DNA from 4 places in the Micromonospora sp. NPDC003816 genome. Region 2 is predicted to be linked to each of the others. Evidence: riboswitches for the same ligand, from Rfam matches in the RefSeq annotation. Region 2 holds a riboswitch; each other region holds the start of a gene.

Region 1 (5,627 bases), on a different contig from region 2:
GCCACCGCGTACCGCCATCGACGACGGCGTCCCTCGATGGTCCGCGAGGATCGGGCGGGGGCGGCCAGCCGGGCGCGGACCCGGGCGGTGACGTCCGGCGGCTCGGGGGTCTCCAGCCAGGCGGACAGCTCGCGCAACTCCCGTTCGAGGTCAGCCACGGCTCAGCTCCTCGACGTCGAGCAGGCCACGCAGCTTCACCAGGGCGCGGGACGTCCGCGACTTCACCGTGCCGCGTGCCCAGCCGAGCATGGCGACCGTCTCGTCCTCGGACAGGTTCGCCGTCCGGTACGCGGACGCGGTGTGCCGGGCGACCAGGAGTTCGTACGCCTCCAGGTCACCTGCCTGCGCGCGGGTGACGAGTTCCTCGTCGTCCAGGGGAACCTCCGGTGGGATCACTGTCCTGACACCGGTCGCGGCGTTCAGGTTCCACTCTCCGCCGACGGAACCGGAATCGGCGTGACGGTGTCATCCGGGCATGATGGCGACGAGGACGACCACCCGCCGTACCCTGTTGTCCGCGCTGGTGGGCGCGGGTGTCGCGACGCTGGTCGGGTGTGATCCGACCGGGTCACCGGTGGCAGGCGTGCCGCCGGATCCGCTGCTCGTGGACCTGGCCGACGGACTCGGCCTGCTCCGTGGTGCCGAACGGCAGGTGGTCCCGCATGCCGTCGCCACCGCCGACGGGCGGTCGGTGTACGCGAGCACGCCGGAGGGTGCCGACACCGCGTTCTGGCGGATCGAGACCGCCACCGGTGTCGCCTCCGCCCGGGTGTTGGCTGCCCGGCCGCTGGGTGCCGCAGACGGTCTCCGCCGACGGCACGTGGGTGGCACTGACCACCGAGGCGGTGAGCGTCACCGCAGCGTCTCCGGCCGGGCGGGACGCCACGCCGGTGCTGATCGCCGACGCGGGTGGGGTGCGGCACCGGCTGCGACTGCCGGGCAACGTCGTCCCGGAGGCGTTCACCCACGACCACACCGGCCTCTTCGTGCTGGAGTGGCTGCCGCCGCAGACGCCGGACCGGTACCGGGTTCGGGTGGTCGACCTCGCCACCGGTGTGGCCGGCCCGTTGCAGACCCGCCTCAAGCAGGCGATCCCGGCGGGCGCGGAGGAGGAGATGCGCGGTGACGGGCGTCAGGCGGTACTCGCCCCGGACCGTCGCGTCCTGTACACGCTCTACACCCATCAGCCCGAGCATCGGCACACCCGGGACCGCATCAGTGGACGGCCGGGGAGCGACGTCCACGCTTTCGTGCACACGCTGCACCTGCACGAGCGGTGGGCGTACTGCGTGGATCTGCCGCACCCGTTCGGGGAGGGAACAGCCGACGGGCACGCCATGGCGATCGCCCCGGACGGTTCCCGGCTGTACGTCGCCGACCTGACCTCCGGGACCGTCGCCGAGATCTCCACCGAGGAACTGACGGTACGCCGCACCGCCGCCGTCCCCGTCGCGTCCGGCCCGGCGTACGCGACGGCGGACCACGAAAGACTGTTCCTCGGCGGGGCCGGTGTGCTGCGTACGGTGGATGCGGTCGGTCTGCGGGTCGTCGCCGAACGACCGGTCGACGCCCCCGTCACCGGTCTCGTCCTTGGCCCCGACGGTGGCCGTCTCTATGTGGGTGGGCCGTCGGCGGTGCGGTGGCTCGACCCGACCAGCGGTGCCGAACTGGGTCGTGTCGCCGTGCCCGGCCTGGTGGGGTTGCGGGGTCCGGTGCCGTCGTCCTGAGCGGGTGTCACCGTCGGTCAGAAGAGGGATTCCCGGTGTGACCGGGACGTCCGACCCGTCCGATTAGGGTGACCAGCGTCGTCGTACGTTAGGGGGATCGGAGAACAGGATCGGGCCACCAGTGGGCTCCTGAGGCCGCGTCTTCTCTGGTACGAACGTAGGAGTTTCGACGAGAGGACAGCGCCCTTATGACCCATGCCCTGGTCACCGCCGAGAACCTCAACGACGCGCTCGACGACATCGTGGATCGGGTGCCCGGCGCCAAGTTCGCGGTGGTGCTCTCCCCGGACGGCATCATGCTGGGGGCCTCGCGGGGCATCGACGAGGAGATCGCCGAGGAACTGTCCAGTGTGGTCTGTGGGCTCCAGGCGCTCGGTCTGGCCGCCGCCCGATTGTGCGGTGAGGGTGAGCTGCACCAGGTGGTGGTGCAGATGTCGCGGGCGTTCCTGTTCCACGCCACCACCGGCAACGGGGCGATCCTCACCGTCGGTATCGACGGCTCGGCGGAGGTGGGGGACATGGCGTACGAGGTCGCCCTCTTCTGTGCCAGGGCCGGGCACCATCTGCCGGTGTACGTGGAGCCGGCGCCCCACCTGACCGGGCGGTGACCCGCTAGCCGCGGTCGCGCTGCGCGTCGTACGACGGCGCCGGGTTGGCCACCTGCCACAGTTCGGCCGGCAGGTTCGCGATGACGTCGTCGTGGTCGGCGGGGGCGACGTCACCTCGAATGGTGTCCAGGACCGCCCGGATGCCGGCCTCGGCCAGGTCGGGATCGACGTCGGCACGGCCGCCGACGCGGTCGACGAACACGTCGAGCCCGAAGCGTTCGGCGGTCTCGCTGGGCGCGAACGTGTACGCCCGCAGCCCTTCCGGGAGTCGGTCGGCCAGGTCCCGTGCCTCGCCGCCGTCGATCCGCTCGGCGAGCGTGGTCAGGGTGGCGCGCGCGATGGCGGTCGCCTGCTCCGTCGACGCGCCGGTGCGGTGCGCCACGGAGTCGATGAACTCGTTCTCGTCCAACCGGTCGGCCCCTTCTCGCAACGGATCTGGCGTCTACCCGTGAATCGTCGTGACAAACGGCACTCTTCACCCGCGTACGGTCGCGGTGGCATCGACGAGTCTTGTGCGTCGGTGTGCGGAACGGATAACGTCGCGCCGTCGCGGTAACGGGAAGCCGGTGTGATACCGGCGCGGCCCTCGCCACTGTGACCGGGGAGTTCACTCCGACTTGTACGCCACTGGGTCCGTGGAGGACCTGGGAAGGCCGGAGTACGCGACGATCCGGGAGCCAGGAGACCGACCCCGACATGTGATCTCGTCCACGAGGTGTTGGAAGGGGAGGTCGACTCATGCACATCGCTGAGGGCTACCTACCACCGGTGCAGGCGGCGGCATGGTTCGCGGTCTCGACACCGTTCGTCATCCACGGTGCGCGCAACCTGGTCCAGCAGGTCCGCGCGAACCCCGACGCGAAGCTGTTGCTCGGCGCGGCCGGGGCGTTCACCTTCGTCCTGTCGGCGCTGAAGATCCCTTCGGTGACCGGCTCCTGTTCCCATCCGACGGGTGTGGGTCTCGGCGCGATCCTGTTCCGGGCACCGGTGATGAGTGTGCTCGGCACGATCGTGTTGCTGTTCCAGGCGCTCCTCCTGGCGCACGGCGGGTTGAGCACGCTCGGCGCGAACGTCTTCTCGATGGCCATCGTCGGCCCCTGGGTGGCCTTCGGCGTGTACGCGCTGATCCGCCGGTTCGGTGGCGGCCTCGGCATCTCGGTGTTCTTCGCCGCTGCCCTGGCCGACCTGGCGACGTACTGCGTGACCAGCGCGCAGCTCGCGCTGGCCTTCCCGGACCCGGATTCGGGCTTCGTCGGCGCGCTGGCCAAGTTCGGGTCCATCTTCGCGGTCACCCAGATCCCGCTGGCGATCAGCGAGGGGCTGCTCACGGTCCTGGTGGTCCGGCTGCTGGTCCGGGTGAGCCCGCAGGAACTCCGCCGGCTCGGCATCCTGCGCCGTCCGGCCCCGACGACCCAGGGAGCGGTGGCGTGAAGTCGTTCGGCCGGACCAACCTGTTGTTGCTGCTCGCCGTGGTGGCGTTGGCGGTGGCGCCGCTGGTGCTGGGGCTCGGCAGCGGCGAGGAGCCGTTCGCCGGTGCCGACGCCCTCGCCGAGGAGGCGATCGTCAACGACCATCCCGACTACGAGCCGTGGTTCAGTTCGATCTACGAACCGCCGTCGGGTGAGATCGAGTCGGCGTTGTTCGCGCTTCAGGCCGCCCTCGGTGCCGGGTTCCTCGGCTATTACTTCGGGGTGGCCCGGACCCGGCAGCGGCTGCGTGGCGAGCAGTCCGCGACCGGGGAGAAGACCACCGACTAGTGCTCGCGTTGGACGTGGCGGCGTACGCCAGCCCCTGGCGACGCCGCCACCCGGTGGAGAAGGCCCTGTTGGCCCTGGGGCTCTTGGGCTGTTCCCTGCTCCTGCCGCCGTGGCCGGGCGCCCTGGTGGTGGGCCTGACCGCAGCGGTGGCGTTGCTCGGGCCGGCGGCGCTGCCGCCGCGTCTGCTGGTGCGGGTGGCCCGGACGCCGTTGCTGTTCATCCTGACCGGCTCGGTGCCGATGCTGGTGGCGGTCTCCGGTCCGACGCAGGTCCGGTGGGCGCCGGAGGGGCTCGCGACGGCCGCCACGACCGCCGGTCGGGCCTGCGCCGCGCTGCTCTGCCTGTTGCTCTTCGCCGCCACCACGCCGCTGGCCGACGTGCTGCCCCGGCTCCAGCGTCTCGGGGTGCCCAGCGCGGTCACCGAGGTGGCCGCGCTGATCTATCGGATGCTGTTCCTGCTGCTGGAGAGTGTGCACGCGGTGCGGCAGGCCCAGGCGGCCCGGCTGGGTTACCGGACCTGGGCCAGCACCTACCGGTCGCTGGCCGGGCAGGCCGGCGCGGTCTTCGTCCGTGCGTTCTCGCTGGCCCGGCGCTGGGAGGAGGGGTTGGCGCTGCGCGGTTACACCGGCTCGTTGGCGGTACGCACCGAGGTCCGCCAGCCGTCGGCGGCGTTCCTGGTCGTCACCGTGCTGCTGCTGGCGGCGGTGGTGCTGGCCACCCGGATGCTGGTGGTGCTCGGGTGAGCGGCGATCCGCCGCTGTTGGAGCTGCGCGGGGTCAGTTTCGGGTACGAGGCGGAGCGTCCGGTACTGACCGGCGCCGACCTGTCGGTGCCGGCCGGGCGGCGGATGGCCGTGCTGGGGCCCAACGGCGGTGGCAAGACGACCCTGTTCCGGCTGATGGTCGGATCGCTGGCCGCCGACGCCGGCACGGTGCTGGTCGGCGGGGTGCCACTGCGCCGGACCCGGGCGGGGCTGCTCGACGTCCGTCAGCAGGTGCAGCTGGTGCTCCAGGACCCCGACGACCAGTTGTTCGCCGCGACCGTCTTCCAGGACGTCTCGTTCGGGCCGGTCAACCTCGGTCTGGACGACGCGCAGGTGCGGCAGCGGTGTACCGAGGCGCTGGCCGCGTTGGAGATCGGCGACCTCGCCGACCGTCCCACCCACCTGCTCTCGTACGGCCAGCGTAAGCGGGTGGCGATCGCCGGGGCGGTGGCGTTGCGGCCCCGGGTGCTGATCCTGGACGAGCCGACCGCCGGACTCGACCCGTCGGGGGTGGAGGCGTTGCTGCGCACGCTCGACGCCCTGCACCGGGCCGGCACCACGCTGCTGCTCGCCACGCACGACGTGGACCTGGCGTACCGGTGGGCCGACGAACGGGTGCTGGTGGCGGGTGGCCGGATCCGGCAGGGGGTGTCCGGCGCCGAGTTGGGCGGCGGGGACCTGCTCGACGGTGCCGCGTTGACTCCGGCGTGGGCACCGGTGGTGCATCGGCTGCTGGACCGCGTGCCCGGCCTGGCCGGGGCCCGTCCGCGTA
Region 2 (5,627 bases):
GACACCAGGTGCTGCTCGGCCGGGGAGAGTTTGGCCAGGTCGGCGAGGTCGGAGTGCAGATCGACCTCCTCCACCGTCCAGGTGTTCTTGATGGCGTCCTTGAAGCGGTCGAAGAACTGCGGGTAGCGCATCGGCCGCAGGGTCAGGTCCATGCCGGGATCGAGCAGCAGGTGCCGCTCCCCCACGCCGGTGCTCGTGCTGGTGCTGGTCTCGGAGACGGTGGTCACTGGCATGCCTCGCAGCTCTCGGGGTTCTCCAGGGAGCAGGCCAACGCCTCGTCGTCGCTGACCGCCACGACCGGCGTGACGCTCGGGGTGACGGCGACGGTGGCCTGCTGGATCCGGGTCGCCGGACGCGACCGCAGGTAGTAGGTGGTCTTCAGCCCGGACTTCCAGGCGTACAGGTACATCGAGGAGAGCTTGCCGATGGTCGGCGCGCTCAGGAACAGGTTCAGCGACTGCGACTGGTCGATGAAGGGGGCGCGGGCCGCCGCCAGGTCGATCAGCGCCCGCTGCGGCAGCTCCCACGCGGTCCGGAACAGCTCGCGTACGTCGGCGGGCAGCTCGACCACGCCCTGCACGGAACCCTCGGCGCGCTTGATCTGCTCCCGGATCGGGGCCGTCCACAGCCCGCGCGCCTTCAGTTCGCGGACCAGATAGGTGTTGATCTGGAGGAACTCGCCGGACATCGTCTCGCGCTTGAACAGGTTGGACACCTGCGGCTCGATGCACTCGTAGCAGCCGGCGATCGAGGCGATGGTGGCGGTCGGGGCGATCGCCACCAGCAGCGAGTTCCGCAGGCCGTGCCGACCGATCGTCTCGCGCAGCGCGGCCCACCGCTCGGTCTGGCCGACCTCGGCGCCCCACAGGTCCGGGTGCAGCTCACCCCGGGCGGCGCGGGTCTCGGCGTACGCGGGATGCGGGCCGAACCGCTCGGCGAGCCCGGCGGAGGTCTCCAACGCGGTCAGGAAGATCTCCTCCTGCACGCGGGTCGACAGCTCCCGGGCGGCCGGGGAGTCGAACGGCAGGCGCAGCGTGAAAAGCGCGTCCTGGAGGCCCATCAGCCCGAGCCCGACGGGGCGCCAGCGCGGGTTCGACGCCGCCGCCTGCTCGGCCGGGTAGTAGTTGATGTCGATCACCCGGTCCAGGAACACCACGGCGGTCCGCACCGTCGCGCGCAGCCGCTCCCAGTCGACCCCGTCCGCGGTGACGTGCGCGCCCAGGTTGACCGACCCGAGGTTGCAGACCGCCGTCTCGGCGTCGTCGTTGACCTCCAGGATCTCGGTGCAGAGGTTCGACAGGTGGATGGTGTTGCCCGGGGCACCGGTCTGGTTGGAGAGCCGGTTCGAGGCGTCCTTGAAGGTCATCCACCCGTTGCCGGTCTGCGCGAGCGTCCGCATCATCCGGCCGTACAGGTCGCGGGCCTTGACGGTCTTGACCGCCTTCTTCTCCGCCGCGCGGTACGCCTCGTCGAACGCCTCACCGAACAGGTCGGGCAGCTCGGGAGCATCCGACGGGTCGACCAGCGACCAGTCGCCGTCCGCCTCGACCCGACGCATGAACTCGTCCGGAATCCAGTTGGCGAGGTTCAGGTTGTGCGTACGACGGGACTCCTCGCCGGTGTTGTCCCGCAGTTCGAGGAACTCCTCCACGTCCGGGTGCCACGGTTCGAGGTAGACGCAGGCCGCGCCCTTGCGACGACCGCCCTGGTTGACCGCGGCCACCCCGGCGTCCAGCGTCTTGAGGAACGGCACGATGCCGTTCGACCTGCCGTTGGTGCCCCGGATCAGGGCGCCCCGACCGCGCACCCGGGACCAGGAGATGCCGATGCCGCCGGAGAACTTGGACAGCTTCGCGACCTGGTGGTAGCGCTCGTAGATGGAGTCGAGCTCGTCGCGCGGCGAGTCGACCAGGAAGCACGAGGACATCTGCGTGTGCCGGGTGCCGGAGTTGAACAGCGTCGGCGAGCTGGGCAGGTAGGCCAGGCTGGACATCAGCCGGTAGAAGCCGATCGCCTCGCCGGGCGTCTGGGACAGGCCGCAGGCGACCCGCAGCAGCCAGTACTGCGGCGTCTCCACCACGAGCCGGGTCTGCGGGTGCCGCAGCAGGTACCGGTCGGCGACGGTGCGCAGGCCGAAGTACTCGAAGCGCAGGTCCCCCGCCGGGTCGACGGCGTCGTCCAGCTTGCGGGCGTTGCGGGCCACGAACGCGGCGGTGTCGACGCCGATCAGGCCCAGGCCGTGTGCGTACCGGATGGACTGGCTGAAGCTGGCCACCTGCTGTCCGCGGACCTCCTTGTCCACGTACGCGGCCAGCAGTCGGGCCGCCAGCTTCGAGTACTGCGGCTCCTCACCGATCAGTTCGGCCGCGGTCTGGATGGAGAGCTTGTCCATCTCGGCCGTGGTCGCGCCGTCGTACAGCCCGCTGATGGTCTTCGTCGCCACCCGCAGCGGGTCGATCTCGTCCAGGTCGGCGACCCACCGCTCGACCGCCTTGACGATCTTGTTGACGTCCACCGGCTCGGTGTCGCCGTTCCGCTTGCGGACCTGCATGACGTGCCGGCGTTGCTCCGGCCCCGCCTGCTCCTGGGTCACCGTCATGTTCCCCTCCTCACGCCTGTCCCCGAGATCGTCGGGTCCGCGCGGGAGGACGCCGCCGGTCTGCCGACGGCACTGCTGCCGTGACGACCAGCTCCTGGCGTCGGCCGTCCCACGCGGCCTTCGACCGCCGCACACGTCGCGTGCGGCGCGCTGGCAGGTCTTCGGACTCGTGGGCCTGATGCTCGCGCCTACTGGCCGTCGCTTCCCAGACCTGGCGGGTCCAGTGCGTGATGACGGCGGTCGTTCCCACTCACCGCTGCGGGGCAGTCCCGGATTCACACCGGGTTCCCTCTTGCCTCGACCGCCGTGGAGCGGCGGTCGAACCAGCTACGGGGCACACCATATATGGGTGCGGTGCGGAGATGGCAACACCAGATGCTGTGCCGGGCGTGTCGCGTGTCAGATGACGGGCATCCCGGCGACCGTCGGCCGGGTACTCGATCATGCCCACTAGCATCGTCGCGTGCAGACTGCGGCCGGACCCGGCGACCGACGGACACTGCTCGACGTCCTCGTCCAGGCCGCGGATCGCGCACCCGACCAGGTGGTCGTGCACGTTCGCGAGGACGGCACCGAGCGCACCGTCACCGTGCGGCAGTTGCGGGACGAGTCGCTGCGGGTGGCGGGCGGCTACCGGGCGGCCGGCGTGATCCCCGGCACCCCGGTGATCCTGGTCGCCGACGCCGGCGACGACTTCCAGCCGCTGTTCTGGGGGGCGCTCGCCGCCGGGCTGGTCCCGGTGCCGCTGCCGCCCGAACCGGCCCGGGTACGGGCGGTGCGCGAGCTGCTCGCCGACGCGGTGACCGTGGTGGACGACGCCACCGGGGCGGTCGCCGACGGGCTGGCGGGCCTGGTGCTGCGGCTGGCCGACCTGCGTACCAGCCCCCCGCTGGAGGAGTCGTTCGCCGCCGACCCCGACGACGTGGCGTTCCTCCAGTTCTCCTCCGGCAGCACCGGCACGCCGCGCGGGGTGGAGCTGACCCACGCCAACGTGCTGGCCAATGTGGAGCAGTCCCGGCTGGCCAGCGGCGCCGGGCCGGACGACGTGCTGGTCACCTGGATGCCGTACTTCCACGACATGGGGTTGATCGGCACCCACCTGACCCCGCTGGCCATCGGGTGCACGCAGGTCCGCGTACCTCCGATGGCGTTCGCCAAGCGCCCGGCACTGTGGTTCACCGCCGCCCACCGGCATCGCGCGACCCTGCTCTCGGCGGCGAACTTCGCGCTGGCGCTGGCGGTCCGCCGGGTCCCGACGGATCTTCTCGCCACGCTCGACCTGAGCCGCGTCCGGTGCGTGGTGGTGGGCGCGGAGCCCATCTCCCCCACGGTGTGGCGGGCCTTCCTGACGCACGTCCGCCCGGCCGGGCTCGCCCCGGCCGCCCTGCGACCGGTGTACGGCCTGGCGGAGGCGACCCTCGCGGTGACCTTCCCGCCGCCCGGGGAGGTCGCCGCGCCGCTGGTGCTGGACCGTGCCGCGCTGAGCCAGGGCCGGGCGGTGAGCACCGCGCCGGGTACGCACGCGGTGGAGCTGATGGACCTGGGACACCCCGTGCCCGGCTGCGAGGTACGCGTCGTCGACGAGCGGCACCGTCCGCTGCCCGAGGAGCGGGTGGGCCTGGTCGAGGTACGCGGCCCGAACGTGGCGCGCGGCTACCACCGGGATCCGCAGGCCAGCCGGGAGACCTTCGTGGACGGCTGGCTGCGCACCGGTGACCTGGGCTTCCAGCGCGCCGGCCGGCTCTGTGTGACCGGCCGCGCGAAGGACGTGATCTTCGTCAACGGCCGGACGTTCCACGCGTCCGACCTGGAGGCGGTGGCCGCCGCGACCGCCGGGCTGCCGGCCACGATGACCGCGGTGGTCGGCTGCACCGACCCGGACAGCGGCGGCGAGCGGATCGTGGTCTTCGTGGCCTGGGCCCGTCCGCCCGCCGGGGCAGCCGTGGTGCTCGACGCCACGCGGGCCCGGGTCGCCGAGGCGGCCGGGCACCACGACGTGCGGGTGCTGCCGCTTCCGCCCGGCGCGTTCGCCCGCACCACCAGCGGCAAGCTGCGGCGGCGACGGATGCGCGAACGCTACCTGGCCGGTGACTTCGCCGACCGGGAACGCCGCTGGCACCTGGCGGCGACCAGCCGCCCACGCCCGTCGACGTCCGACCCCACTCCACCGGCGACCTCGACGGACCCACACCCGGTATCCGCGCCGCCGTCCCCGGGGCCGCTGTCCCGGCGACGGGTCGAGCAGGTCGTCCGGGCGGTCTGGGCCCGGGTGCTGGACCGGCCCGCCGACACCATCGCGGCGGACGACCGCTTCCTGGCCATCGGCGGGTCGTCGCTCACGGCGATGGAGGTGCTGGCCGGGCTGGAGGACGCCCTCGGCACCACGTTCGATCCGGCGGACCTGCGGGACTGTCCCACCGTCGCCGCGCTCACCGACCGCATCCTGGCCGGGCCGTCGGCGACCCGGACGGCACCGCTCGGGAGTCCCGTCCCACCGGCACCGGACGACCGCTCCGGCGCGACGCCGCTCGCGGTCATCGGGATGGCCTGCCGGTTCCCCGGCGCGGACGACCCGGACGAGTTCTGGCGCGGGCTCGTCGACGGCGTCGACGCGGTGCGGCCGGTGCCGGAGCACCGGTGGACGCCGCAGGACGGCCGACCTCGCTGGGGGTCCTTCCTGGACGACCCGATGCAGCTCGACGCGGACTTCTTCGGGCTCTCCGACGAGGAGGCCCGGCTCACCGACCCGCACGCCCGACTGTTCCTGGAGATCGGGTACGAGGCGCTGGAACGGGCCGGGTACGCCGGCCCGCGCCGGCAGGGCCGACGTGTCGGCGTCTTCGCCGCCGTCGGCGAGAGCGCCTACCCCGAGCTGCTGGCCGCCACCGGTGCGGTGACCGGACCATCGGCGCTGGTCGGCAACCTGCGCAATCTCGTCGCGGCCCGGCTGTCGCAGACGCTGGACCTCGCCGGCCCGGCGATCGCGGTGGACACCGCCTGCTCGTCGGCGCTGGTCGCGCTGCACCTG
Region 3 (5,627 bases), on a different contig from region 2:
CGCGGTCAGGTCGAGGTCGGTCTCGGCGTACTGGGCGAGCAGGGCCATCCGCCGTGCCGCGCTGGCACGCGGCAGCCCGGCCACGTCGTCGCCCGCGACGGTCACGGTCCCGGATCGGGGGGCGATCAACCCGGCGACGACCCGCAATAGGGTGGTCTTGCCGGACCCGTTGGGGCCGAGCAGTCCGACCAGGGTGCCGCGCGGCGCCGCGCACGTCACGCCGTCGAGGAGTCGCGCGGCCGGCACCGACCACGAGACGTCGCGGATCTCCAGCATCAGGTGTTCCGGTCCCCTCGGCGCAGCAGTAGCACGAACGCGGGCACCCCGAGCAGGGCGGTCAGCACGCCCACCGGCAGTTCGCGGGGGTCGAACAGGGTCCTGGCCGCAGTGTCCACCCAGATGAGGAAGATCGCTCCGGCGAGGACGACGACCGGCAGCAGCCGCCGGTGGTCGGGGCCGGTGAACCGCCGCACGGCGTGCGGCAGGATCAGGCCGACGAACCCGATCGCGCCGCTTATCGAGACCAGCACGGCGGTCAGCAGCGCCGTGGTGACCAGCAGCAGCCACCGGACACGCCGGACGTCCACGCCGAGGGCGGCGGCGGCCTCCTCGCCGAACGCGAACGCGTTGAGCGCACGGGCGAACCGGAGGATCACGGCGAACCCCACCGCGAGCAGCGGCGTCGCCCACGCCAGTGCGGTCCAGTCGACGCGGGCGAGCGAGCCGGACAGCCAGAAGGTGATGCTCTGGGTGGCATGCGGATGGGCCACCCAGATGATCACGAACGTCGTCAGCGCGGCGCAGAGCTGCGCGACGGCGACGCCGGCCAGCACCACCCGGGTCGGTCGCAGGACCGCGCGCCGGCCGGCGGCGGCGACCACGACGGCGAACGCGGCGAGCGCCCCCACGAACGCGCCCCCGGTGAGCGCCACGGCACCCGCGCCGAGTCCCAGGACCAGGACGGCCACGGCACCCAGCGACGCCCCCGAGGAGACACCCAGGAGGTACGGGTCGGCGAGCGGATTGCGGGTGACGGTCTGCATGACCGCCCCGCAGGCCGCGAGGCCGGCCCCGACCACGGCGGCGCCCAGCACCCTCGGCAGCCGCAGTTCCCACACGATGTGGTCCCGCAGCAGCGGCACGTCGGCGCTCGTCAGGCCGAGATGATCGGTGATCACCAGCCACACGGTGCCCAGCGACAGGTCTGCGGGCCCCACCGTCACGGCCGCGGCCACCGACAACACCAGGCCACCCGCGAGTACGACCACCACGGCCACCATGCGCACCGCTCGGACCGGCTTCGCCGGAGTAGTCTGCGCCGGCCGGGTGGTGACGGTGGTCAGCTGCTCACCCCGCCGACGCCCCGGGCCAGCGCCTCCACGGCGAGCACGTTCCGCACCCCGGCCGCGGTGGAGGAGAAGGCCAGGGTGACGTACCGCTTGCCCTTGACGGCCGGCAGGTCCCTGAGCGCCGCGTGCTTCTCGAGGAACGCCTGCTTGTCGGCGGCGGTGTCCCAGCTCGCGTCGACGAGCACGATGACGTCGGGGTTGCGCTCGACGACGGCCTCCCAGTTGGTGTCGGCCCAACTGCCGGTCAGGTCGTCGAAGATGTTGGTGACCCCGGCCGCAGACATGATCATCGCCGGGCCGCCACAGCAGGCGCCGGCACTGGGCGCGTCGTTGCCGCCGTCCCACCAGAGCACCCGCGTGCCCTTCGCGCCCGCCGACACGTTCGCGATGCGCTGCTTCTGGTCGGCGATCAGCGTCTCGGCCCGCTCCACGACGCCGAAGATCGTGGCGATCTCCCGGATCTCGGTGAACACGTCGTCGATCGCCAGCTTCGCCGGTCGCGTCTCCTTCGGACATCCGGCGGTGGAGACGTACGTGCCCACGCCGAGTTTCTGCCAGTCGGCGCGGTCACCGGCCCCCTCGTCGCCGAACGCGCTCGCGAAGGAGGCGTAGACGAAGTCGGGCTCCAGTTCGAGCAACTTCTCCTTCGACGGGTACTCCTTGGCCAACACCGGCACCTTCGCGTACGCGGCGGCGTACTCCGGTAGCACCTCGTCGTCGAGGTAGGCGGTGCCGGCCATGCGGTCCTCCAGGCCGAGCGCCAGCATGATCTCGGTGGCAGGCTGGTTCATCGTCACCACCCGCGCCGGAGGGCTCGGGACCGTGACCGGTGTGCCGCAGTTGGTCACCGAGACCGGCCCGGCGGCGGGGGCCGTGGCAGTCGGCTCACTGTGGCCGGTCGCGGAGCATCCGCCGACCAGGGCGAGCATGACGGAGAGCGGCGCAGCAACGCGCCAGGACGCAGGGAACCGCATAGCGGGACCACCTTCCAGCACCTCGTGGACGGGTCGTACAGGTGCCGTGGCCGGTCTCCTGGCTGACGGGTGGTGCGCCGGTGGCCGGCCTTCCCAGGCATACGCCCAGTGACCTTGCGGTGGCCTCCAGCATCCCGATCACAGTGGCGAGGGCCGCACCGGTTTCACACCGGCTTCCCGAGCACCACGGCGAGGTCACCCTAACCAACGCAGGCAGCACCGTCAGTGGCCTAGATCATGGCGGGAGTCCACGTCGGCTCCGCCTGCCCCGGGACGGCCATTGCGGGATCGTTGAACGGGTGTTTAATCTGGTGTCGTGGCGTCGGACGACGTGATGTCGGCAGGGCGCGGTGGCGAGTTCGCCACCGCGAGCCGTATCCGTGACGCCGCCATCTCCCGCTTCGCTCGGGAGGGATTCGGTGCCGGGCTGCGCGCCATCGCCGCCGACGCCGGTGTCGCCGCCGGTCTGATCGTTCATCACTTCGGCTCGAAGGACGGCCTGCGTCGCGCCTGCGACGAACAGGTGCTCGCCGTGATGCGCGAGCAGAAGGCGAAGACACTGACCGACGGCACCGGCACGACCCTGTTGGCGCAACTGGCGGAGGTCGAGCAGTACGCGCCGATCGTGCGATACCTGCTGCGCAGCATGCAGGCCGGTGGTGAGCTGGCGGCCACACTCATCGAGCACATGATCGCCGACGCGGAGGAATACCTCTCCACGTCCGAGTCCGCCGGTGTGATCAAGCCCAGCCGGGAGCCCGCCGCCCGTGCGCGGTATCTGGCCTACCAGGCCACCGGCAGCATGGTGCTCTGGTTCACCCTGCACGGAGCCGGTGCCGCCCCGGACCAGTTCGCGGCCCTGTTCCGCCGCTACATCGACGATCTCACGTTGCCGGCCCTGGAATTGTTCACCGAAGGGCTGCTCGTCGACCGGTCGATGCTCGACGAGTACCTGATGTACGTCCCGGATCCGCCTGCCGCCCCCGGCGCGGACACCGCTGCACCGTAGTCACCACATTGCCCTCTGGGCGTGGCCCCTCCTTCCACCGCCGGTCCCACCGGTCGGCGGCATCCGTTCCGGCCCGGTGTGCCGGGCCTTCCTCGAACGAGGTCTCCCGCGATGACTGCTGCCATCGACATCCGACACGTCACCAAGTCCTTCGGCCGCATCCGCGCGTTGGACGGGCTGGACCTGCACGTCGCCGCCGGCACCGTGCACGGCTTCCTCGGCCCCAACGGCGCCGGCAAGTCCACCACCATCCGGATCCTGCTGGGCCTGCTGCGCGCCGACGAAGGCCAGGCCCGGCTGCTCGGCGGTGACCCGTGGGCGGACGCGGTGTCCCTGCACCGTCGGCTCGCCTACGTCCCCGGCGACGTGGAACTGTGGCCGAACCTCACCGGCGGCGAGGCGATCGACCTGTTCGCCCGGCTGCGCGGCGGTGCCGACCCGGTCCGCCGCGACGAACTGTGCCAACGCTTCGAGCTGGACCCGAGCAAGAAGGGCCGCACCTACTCCAAGGGCAACCGGCAGAAGGTGGCGCTGATCTCCGCGCTCGCCAGCGACGTGGAACTGCTGCTGCTCGACGAGCCCACCGCGGGGCTTGACCCACTCATGGAGGCGGTGTTCCAGGAGTGCATCCGCGAGGCCAAGGAGGCCGGCCGGTCGGTGCTGTTGTCCAGTCACATCCTCGCGCAGGTCGAGGTGCTCGCCGACCAGATCTCGATCATCCGGCAGGGCCGCATCGTCGAGACCGGCTCGCTGACCGAGCTACGCCACCTGACCCGTACGTCGGTCGACGTGGTCACCGACCAGCCCGCCGACGCGGTGGCCGGTATGGCCGGTGTGCACGGACTGCGGGCCGAGGACGGCCACCTCCGCTTCGAGGTCGACGGCGAGCACCTCGCCGCCGTGGTGCGCCGGCTCGGCGACCTGGAGGTGCAAGGACTGACCGTCCGCCCGCCGACCTTGGAGCAGTTGCTGCTGCGTCACTACGGCGACCAGCCCGCGCACGCCTCGGCCACGGAGGTGGCGTGATGACCACGACGACGCCGCGCGGCCCGGTACGCACCGGTTCCTCCGCGACCGGGACCGGCACCCTGCTCAGGTTCATGCTGCGCCGGGACCGGCTGCGGTTCCCGGCGTGGACGCTGGGCCTGCCACTGCTGATGGCGTACTTCACCACCGCGCTGGAGGCCGTCGCCCAGACCCCGCAGGACCTGGCGGGTCTGACCGCCTTCACCTCCAGCCCCGCCGGAGCACTGTTCGGCGGACCCGGCTTCGGCTTCGACGACCTGACCGTCGAGCGATTTCTCGCCGGGCAGTACGGGCTCTATGTGATCATCGGTGCCGGCCTCATGGGGATGCTGACCGTCGTGCGGCACACCCGCGCCGAGGAACGCTCGGGCCGTGCCGAACTGATCCGGGCCAACGTCGTCGGCCGGCACGCTCCGCTCACCGCCGCACTGATCCTCACCGCCGCGATGGCGGTGCTGGTAGCCGTGCTGACCGGCGCGATGATGGCCGCCCGCGGCTACCACCCGACCGGCTCGCTGCTGTTCGGCGCGTCCATCGGGGCGGCGGCGCTGGTCTTCGGCGGCATCGCCGCGCTCACGGTCCAACTGTCGGAGTACCCGAGGGCGGCCTCCGGCGCTGCCGGTGCCACGCTCGGCGCCGCGTTCGTCCTGCGTGGGCTGGGCGACATGGCAACGGTGCAGGGCAGCGGAGCGACCTGGTTGTCCTGGCTGTCGCCGATCGGCTGGTCCCAGCAGACCGCGCCGTAAGTCTACGACCGCTGGTGGCCTCTGGTGATATCACTGCTGGCCGCGTCGGCGACCGCCGCGCTGGGTTACGTCCTGTCGACGCGCCGGGACTTCGGTGCCGGCTTGGTACCGCCCCGGCCGGGATCGCCCCGGGCCGCCGCGTGGCTGGACGGACCGTCGGCGCTCGCGTTCCGCCTACAGCGGGCCGGCCTGATCGGTTGGAGCGTCGCCCTGCTCGTGGCCGGTGTCGCCTACGGGTCGTTCACCCAACCGCTGGTCGACGGCTTCGCCGACGCCCCACCGGACCTGGTGGAGATCATGGGCGGCTCGGCGAACATGCTCGACGGCTACCTCGGCATGATGGGCGTGACCATGGCGCTGGCCGTCGGGGTCTACGCGGTGCTGGCGATGCACACGCTGCGCGCCGAGGAGACCGACGGACGGGCCGAGCCGGTGCTGGCCACCGCGGTGAGCCGGGCCGGCTGGCTCGGCGGCGACGTGGCAGTCACCGCCGTCGGCGTGCTCTGGTTGCTGCTGGTCGCCG
Region 4 (5,627 bases), on a different contig from region 2:
TCGCCGTACCGCTGATCGCCGTGCTCAACACCGCGGTCCGGCGGCTGGCCCGACGCCTCCCGCCGGCCGAGCAGCCACCGCCCCCGGAGGCGGTCGTGGTCAAGGCCACCGCACCCTGACCCTTCCGGTCCTCTCGGGTGTGCGGTCCGTCGGCGGTGCCCGCCGGTGGGCGGCTCCCACCGGCGGGCACCACGGGTCAGGCGTCGCTCGGCGCGGGCGTCGGCCCGTCGGCGGCCAGTTCGGCGCGGACCGAGGCGGCGGCCCGGACCAGCGCGGTCAGTGCGGGACGGACCTCGTCGTAGCCCCGGGTCTTGAGCCCGCAGTCGGGGTTGACCCAGAGCCGGTCCGGCCCGACGACCGCCGCCGCCCGGCGCAGCGCGGTGACCACCTCGGCGCCGTCGGGCACCCGGGGCGAGTGGATGTCGTAGACACCCGGCCCGATGCCCCGGGTGTAGCCGACGGTGGCCAGGTCGTCGAGGATCTCCATCCGGGAACGTGACGCCTCGATGCTGGTCACGTCGGCGTCCAGGGCGTCGATGGCGGGCAGCACCTCGCCGAACTCCGAGTAGCACAGGTGGGTGTGGATCGCCGTGGCGTCGGCGACGCCGCTGGTCGCCAGTCGGAACGCCGCCACCGACCAGTCCAGGTAGCCGGCGTGGTCCCGGCGGCGTGGTGGCAGCAGTTCCCGCAGGGCGGGCTCGTCGACCTGGATGATCCGGATGCCCGCCGCCTCCAGGTCCCGCGCCTCGTCACGCAGGGCCAGGGCGACCTGCCGGGCGGTCTCCGCCAGCGGCTGGTCCACCCGGACGAACGACCAGGCCAGGATGGTCACCGGACCGGTGAGCATGCCCTTGACCGGCCGGTCGGTGAGGGACTGGGCGTACCGGGACCAGGTCACCGTGATCGGTGCGCGCCGGGTCACGTCGCCGTACAGGATCGGTGGGCGTACGCACCGGGAGCCGTACGACTGGACCCAGCCGTGGGCGGTGGCGGCGAAGCCGTCGAGGTGTTCGGCGAAGTACTGCACCATGTCGTTGCGCTCCGGCTCGCCGTGCACCAGCACGTCCAGCCCGAGGCGTTCCTGTTCGGCCACCACCTCGGCGATCTCGGCCCGCATCCGCTCGGCGTAGCCGGCCGCGTCCAGGCGACCGGCCCGGTGCTCGGCCCGGGCCCGGCGCAACGCCTCGGTCTGCGGGAACGACCCGATGGTGGTGGTCGCCAGCACGGGCAGCCCGAGGCGTCGGCGCTGGGCCTCGGCGCGCTGCGGGTACGGGCCGCGTCGGGTGTGCTCGGGCCGTAGGGCCTCCAGGCGGGCACGGACCGCGTCGTCGCGCCACTGTGCCGGCACCGGCGCAGGCGCGGCGGGCAGCTCGCCCACCCCGTCGCGCAGCACCCGACCGAGCGCGACCACCTCGTCGACCTTCTGACGGGCGAACGCCAACCGGTCCCGTAGCCGGGGGTCCAGCTCGGTCTCGGCGGCCAGGTCCACCGGCACGTGCAGCAGCGAGCAGGAGGTGGACACGGCCACGCTGTCGGCGAGCCCGGTGAGGGTGGCGCCGACAGCCGCAGCGGCCCGCAGGTCGGTCCGCCACACGTTGCGGCCGTCGACCAGCCCGGCGACCACGGTCCGGCCCGGCAGCGCGCCGTGGCCGGCGAGCCGGTCCAGGTCACCCGGACCGGCGACCAGGTCCAACCCGATCGCCTCGATCGGCGTGTCCAGCAAGGCGGGCAGCGCGTCGCCGAGTTCGCCGAAGTAGGCGGCGACGAACAGGCGGGGCCGGTGGGTCAGCGCGCCGAGGCGGGCGTAGGCGGCGCTGAGGGCGCGGATCTCGGCGTCGGACCGGTCGCCGACGTACGCCGGTTCGTCGAGCTGCACCCACGGCACCCCGACGTCGGCGAGCGCGGTCAGCAGGTCGGCGTAGACGTCGACGAGGTCGTCCAGCCGGTCGAACGGGCGGAACCCGTCCGGCGCGTCGGCGGTGGGCTTGGCGAGCAGCAGCAGGGTGGCCGGGCCGACCAGCACCGGACGGGTGGTGATGCCGAGCGCCCGCGCCCGCCCGTAATCGGTCAGGGGCGTGTCGGCCCGGGCGGCGAAGGCGGTGTCCGGGCCGATCTCGGGCACCAGGTAGTGGTAGTTGGTGTCGAACCACTTCGTCATCTCCAGCGGCGGCTCCTGGGCGGTGCCGCGTGCCATGGCGAAGTAGGTGTCCAGCTCACCGAGGCCGAGCCGGCGGAACCGGTCGGGTACGGCGTCGACCGTGACGGCCGCGTCGAGCACGTGGTCGTAGAGCGAGAACGTGTTGGACGGTACGGCGGACAGGCCGGCGTCGTGCAACGTACGCCAGGTCTCCTCGCGTACCTGCGCGGCGGTGGCCCGCAGGGTCGGCTCGTCGATGCGGCCGGCCCAGTAGCCCTCGACTGCGGTCTTGAGTTCACGGCGCGGGCCGATGCGCGGATAGCCGAGCACGGTGCTCGTGCCGAACGGAGTGGTCATGTCGCCAGGGTTCCCTTCCCTCGAGGTCCGGCGGTACGGCTCCGGGGAAGGCTGGGGAGGGCACGGTGCGACGACCGACCTCGCCCGGGCCCTCCCGCGAGGCCGACGGCGGCGTGCGCGGCTGCGCACGCGGCACGGGCAGGTCTTCGGACTCGTGGGCGCGACCGGCTGGGCCGGTCTCCTACTGGCCGTCGCTTCCCGGACCCGACAGGGCGTCCAGTGCGTGTGACGGCGGTCGTTCCCACTCACCGCTGCGGGGCAGTCCCGGACTCACACCGGGTTCCCTCTTACGACGCCTCGACCGGACGGCCGGGGCGAACCAGTACCGTCTCGGATCCTAGCGTCCGGATCACGCGTGACGACCGGCGCGCGGGTGTGATGTCCGCACGGCGACACGGGGTCGAGCGGAGCGTGAACAACGACTCATCCGGCTTCCGCTGGCGTGATCTTGGTGTTAGCTTTTTGCAAAGACTTGGCAAGAACAACGACTTTGCGTGGGAGAGCGGTGAGCGTCACCACCCTGCCGACGAGCCCGACGGACGTGCTCGGTGTGGCGGCGCAGCGCCGCCGGACCGGCCTCTGGCTGCTCGCGCTGACCCTCGGCCTGGTCCTGACCGGCCTGGTCGCGGTCGGGGCCGGGGCGATCGGCATCCCGCCGCTCACGGTGGCCCGGATCATCGGGCACCAGCTCGTCGGCGTGCCGGGCGAGGTGAGCTGGACCGGACCGCAGCAGGCGATCGTCTGGCAGGTCCGACTGCCCCGGGTCCTGCTCGGCATGCTGGTCGGCGCCGGGCTGGCGGTCTGCGGCGTGGCCTTGCAGGCCATGGTCCGCAACGTGCTCGCCGACCCGTACCTGCTGGGGATCAACTCCGGCGCCTCCAGCGGCGCGGCCGCCGCGATCCTCTTCGGCGCCGGCGCCGGCTTCGGCCAGTACGCGCTCTCCACCAGCGCGTTCGTCGGCGCGCTCGGCGCCTCGCTGCTGGTCTTCCTGATCGCGCGCAGCGGCGGCCGGGTCACCTCCATCCGGCTGCTGCTGGCCGGCGTCGCCGTCGGGTACGCGCTGTACGCCACCACCAGCTTCCTGATCTTCGCCTCCGGATCCGCCGAGGGTGCCCGGTCGGTGATGTTCTGGCTCCTCGGGTCGCTGGGCCTGGCCCGCTGGAACGCCCTGCTGCTGATCGCCGCCGTGGTGCTGATCGGCACCATCGGATACCTGACCGTCGTCGGACGGCGGCTCGACGTGCTGGCCATCGGCGACGAGACCGCGCACACCCTGGGCGTCTCGCCGGACCGGTTCCGCCTCCGGCTGCTCGTGCTGGTCTCGCTCAGCGTCGGCATCCTGGTCTCCGCCGCCGGCAGCATCGGTTTCGTCGGCCTGGTCGTGCCGCACCTGGCCCGCCGCATCGTCGGCGCACCGCACGTCCGGGTGGTGCCGGTGGCCGCGCTGCTCGGGGCGATCCTCCTGGTCTGGGCCGACGTGCTGGCCCGGGTGCTGCTGGCACCGCAGGAGATCCCGATCGGCATCATCACCTCCCTGCTCGGTGCCCCCTTCCTGCTGGTCCTGATCCGTCGTCTGCACGCCTCCGGCGCCTGAACGCCCGTCCGTCAAGGAGAACCGATGTTGAAGGCTCGCCGCCTCGCCACCGCCGCCGCCTCCGCGTGCGTGCTGCTCGTCGCCGGGTGCGGCGGCGGCACCGACGGACCGACCGACGCCGCCCCCGGCTACCCGGTCACCGTGACCAACTGCGGCGTGGACGTCACCTTCGACGCCCCTCCGCAGCGGATCGTGCTACTCAAGAGCGCCGCCGTGCCGTACCTGCACGCGCTCGGCGTGCTGGACCGGGTCACCGCGCGGGCGGGGCAGTACCCGAAGGAGTACTACGACGCGGCGACCCAGGGCGAGCTGGACCGCATCCCGTTGCTGACCGACAAGACCGACACCAGCGGCCACCTCCAGATCTCCAAGGAGGTGGTGATCAGCCAGGAGCCCGACCTGGTCCTCGGCGAGGTCGACAACCTCTCCCGCGACACCCTCGCGGCGGTGGACATCCCGCTGCTGGAGGAGCCGGCGATGTGCCCGGACAGCACCGCCGTGCCGAGTTTCGACGACATCTACCGGCAGATGGAGACGTACGGCCGGGTGTTCGGCCGCCAGACCGAGGCGTCGACTGCGGTCACCGCGCTCCAGGACCGGATGACGAAGGTCCAGGCCGAGGCGGGCAACGGGTCCGGACGCACCGCGGCGGTGCTCTACCCGACCGTCGGCGGCGGCACCACGTACGCGTACGGCACCGGCAGCATGGCCCACCCGCAGTTGACGGCCGCCGGTTTCCGCAACGTCTTCGGCGACGTCAAGGAGCGGGTCTTCGAGGTCACCGTCGAGGAACTGCTCGGCCGCAACCCGGACGTGCTGATCCTGCTCTACGGCGACGGCGACCCCCGCGCGGTCGAGCAGGGGCTCACCGGGCTGCCGGGCGCGCAGCAGCTCAACGCGGTCCGCAACGGCCAGGTCATGACCCAGTTGTTCAACTTCACCGAGCCGCCGACGCCGTTGTCCATCGACGGTCTGGAGCGGATCGTGCAGCGCTTCGGGAACGGCTCGTGATCGAGGCCACCGACGTCACGTGGCGCTACGGCGCGAATCCGGTCATCGACGGGGTCAGCGTGACCGCCCGGCCGGGTCGGGTCCTCGGCCTGATCGGGCCCAACGGCAGCGGCAAGACCACGCTGCTGCGGTTGCTCTACGGCGCCCTGCGCAGCCGGACCGGGCAGGTCGTGGTGGACGGCGACGCGTTGGTCGCCCTGCCCGCCCGGGAGGCCGCGCGGCGGCTGGCCGTGGTCGTGCAGGAGAGCGGCGGGGAGACCGCCCTGACCGTGGCGGAGCTGGTGCTGCTCGGCCGGGGGCCGCACCTGTCGACGTTCCAGCGGACCGGTCGGGCCGACCACGAGATCGCCGCCCGCTGCCTGAGCCGGGTCGGTGCCACGCACCTGAGCGGGCGGGCGTTCGTCCAGCTCTCCGGCGGTGAGCGGCAGCGGGTGCTGATCGCCCGCGCGCTCGCCCAGCAGGCCACCCACCTGCTGCTCGACGAGCCCACCAACCACCTCGACATCCGCTACCAGCACGAGATCCTGC

The links. Region 2 has a riboswitch for cobalamin ahead of ACFYTT_RS03265 (ribonucleoside-diphosphate reductase subunit alpha). Riboswitches for the same ligand answer to the same signal wherever they lie in the genome.
Region 1: linked by a shared signal. The riboswitch ahead of ACFYTT_RS23280 (energy-coupling factor ABC transporter permease) and the one ahead of ACFYTT_RS03265 (ribonucleoside-diphosphate reductase subunit alpha) in region 2 are both predicted to bind cobalamin.
Region 3: linked by a shared signal. The riboswitch ahead of ACFYTT_RS30075 (ABC transporter substrate-binding protein) and the one ahead of ACFYTT_RS03265 (ribonucleoside-diphosphate reductase subunit alpha) in region 2 are both predicted to bind cobalamin.
Region 4: linked by a shared signal. The riboswitch ahead of metE (5-methyltetrahydropteroyltriglutamate--homocysteine S-methyltransferase) and the one ahead of ACFYTT_RS03265 (ribonucleoside-diphosphate reductase subunit alpha) in region 2 are both predicted to bind cobalamin.

Annotation. Positions count from the first base shown of each region.
Region 1 is NZ_JBIANP010000007.1:306,207-311,833, reverse strand. It holds gene ACFYTT_RS23305 (hypothetical protein) at 1-158, opposite strand, end outside; gene ACFYTT_RS23300 (hypothetical protein) at 151-396, opposite strand; gene ACFYTT_RS23295 (YncE family protein) at 753-1,727, shown strand; gene ACFYTT_RS23290 (roadblock/LC7 domain-containing protein) at 1,916-2,335, shown strand; gene ACFYTT_RS23285 (DUF2267 domain-containing protein) at 2,340-2,744, opposite strand; cobalamin riboswitch at 2,839-3,044, shown strand; gene ACFYTT_RS23280 (energy-coupling factor ABC transporter permease) at 3,074-3,766, shown strand; gene ACFYTT_RS23275 (energy-coupling factor ABC transporter substrate-binding protein) at 3,763-4,092, shown strand; gene cbiQ (cobalt ECF transporter T component CbiQ) at 4,092-4,835, shown strand; gene ACFYTT_RS23265 (energy-coupling factor ABC transporter ATP-binding protein) at 4,832-5,627, shown strand, end outside.
Region 2 is NZ_JBIANP010000001.1:756,695-762,321, reverse strand. It holds gene ACFYTT_RS03270 (ribonucleotide-diphosphate reductase subunit beta) at 1-227, opposite strand, end outside; gene ACFYTT_RS03265 (ribonucleoside-diphosphate reductase subunit alpha) at 224-2,599, opposite strand; cobalamin riboswitch at 2,734-2,942, opposite strand; gene ACFYTT_RS03260 (amino acid adenylation domain-containing protein) at 3,063-5,627, shown strand, end outside.
Region 3 is NZ_JBIANP010000019.1:8,155-13,781, forward strand. It holds gene ACFYTT_RS30065 (ABC transporter ATP-binding protein) at 1-276, opposite strand, end outside; gene ACFYTT_RS30070 (FecCD family ABC transporter permease) at 276-1,268, opposite strand; gene ACFYTT_RS30075 (ABC transporter substrate-binding protein) at 1,340-2,323, opposite strand; cobalamin riboswitch at 2,354-2,527, opposite strand; partial or broken gene ACFYTT_RS30080 (TetR family transcriptional regulator) at 2,658-2,825, shown strand; gene ACFYTT_RS30085 (hypothetical protein) at 2,859-3,332, shown strand; gene ACFYTT_RS30090 (ATP-binding cassette domain-containing protein) at 3,444-4,358, shown strand; partial or broken gene ACFYTT_RS30095 (ABC transporter permease) at 4,358-5,627, shown strand, end outside.
Region 4 is NZ_JBIANP010000012.1:122,298-127,924, forward strand. It holds gene ACFYTT_RS27170 (AI-2E family transporter) at 1-119, shown strand, start outside; gene metE (5-methyltetrahydropteroyltriglutamate--homocysteine S-methyltransferase) at 197-2,494, opposite strand; cobalamin riboswitch at 2,614-2,833, opposite strand; gene ACFYTT_RS27180 (iron ABC transporter permease) at 3,000-4,088, shown strand; gene ACFYTT_RS27185 (ABC transporter substrate-binding protein) at 4,113-5,099, shown strand; gene ACFYTT_RS27190 (ABC transporter ATP-binding protein) at 5,096-5,627, shown strand, end outside.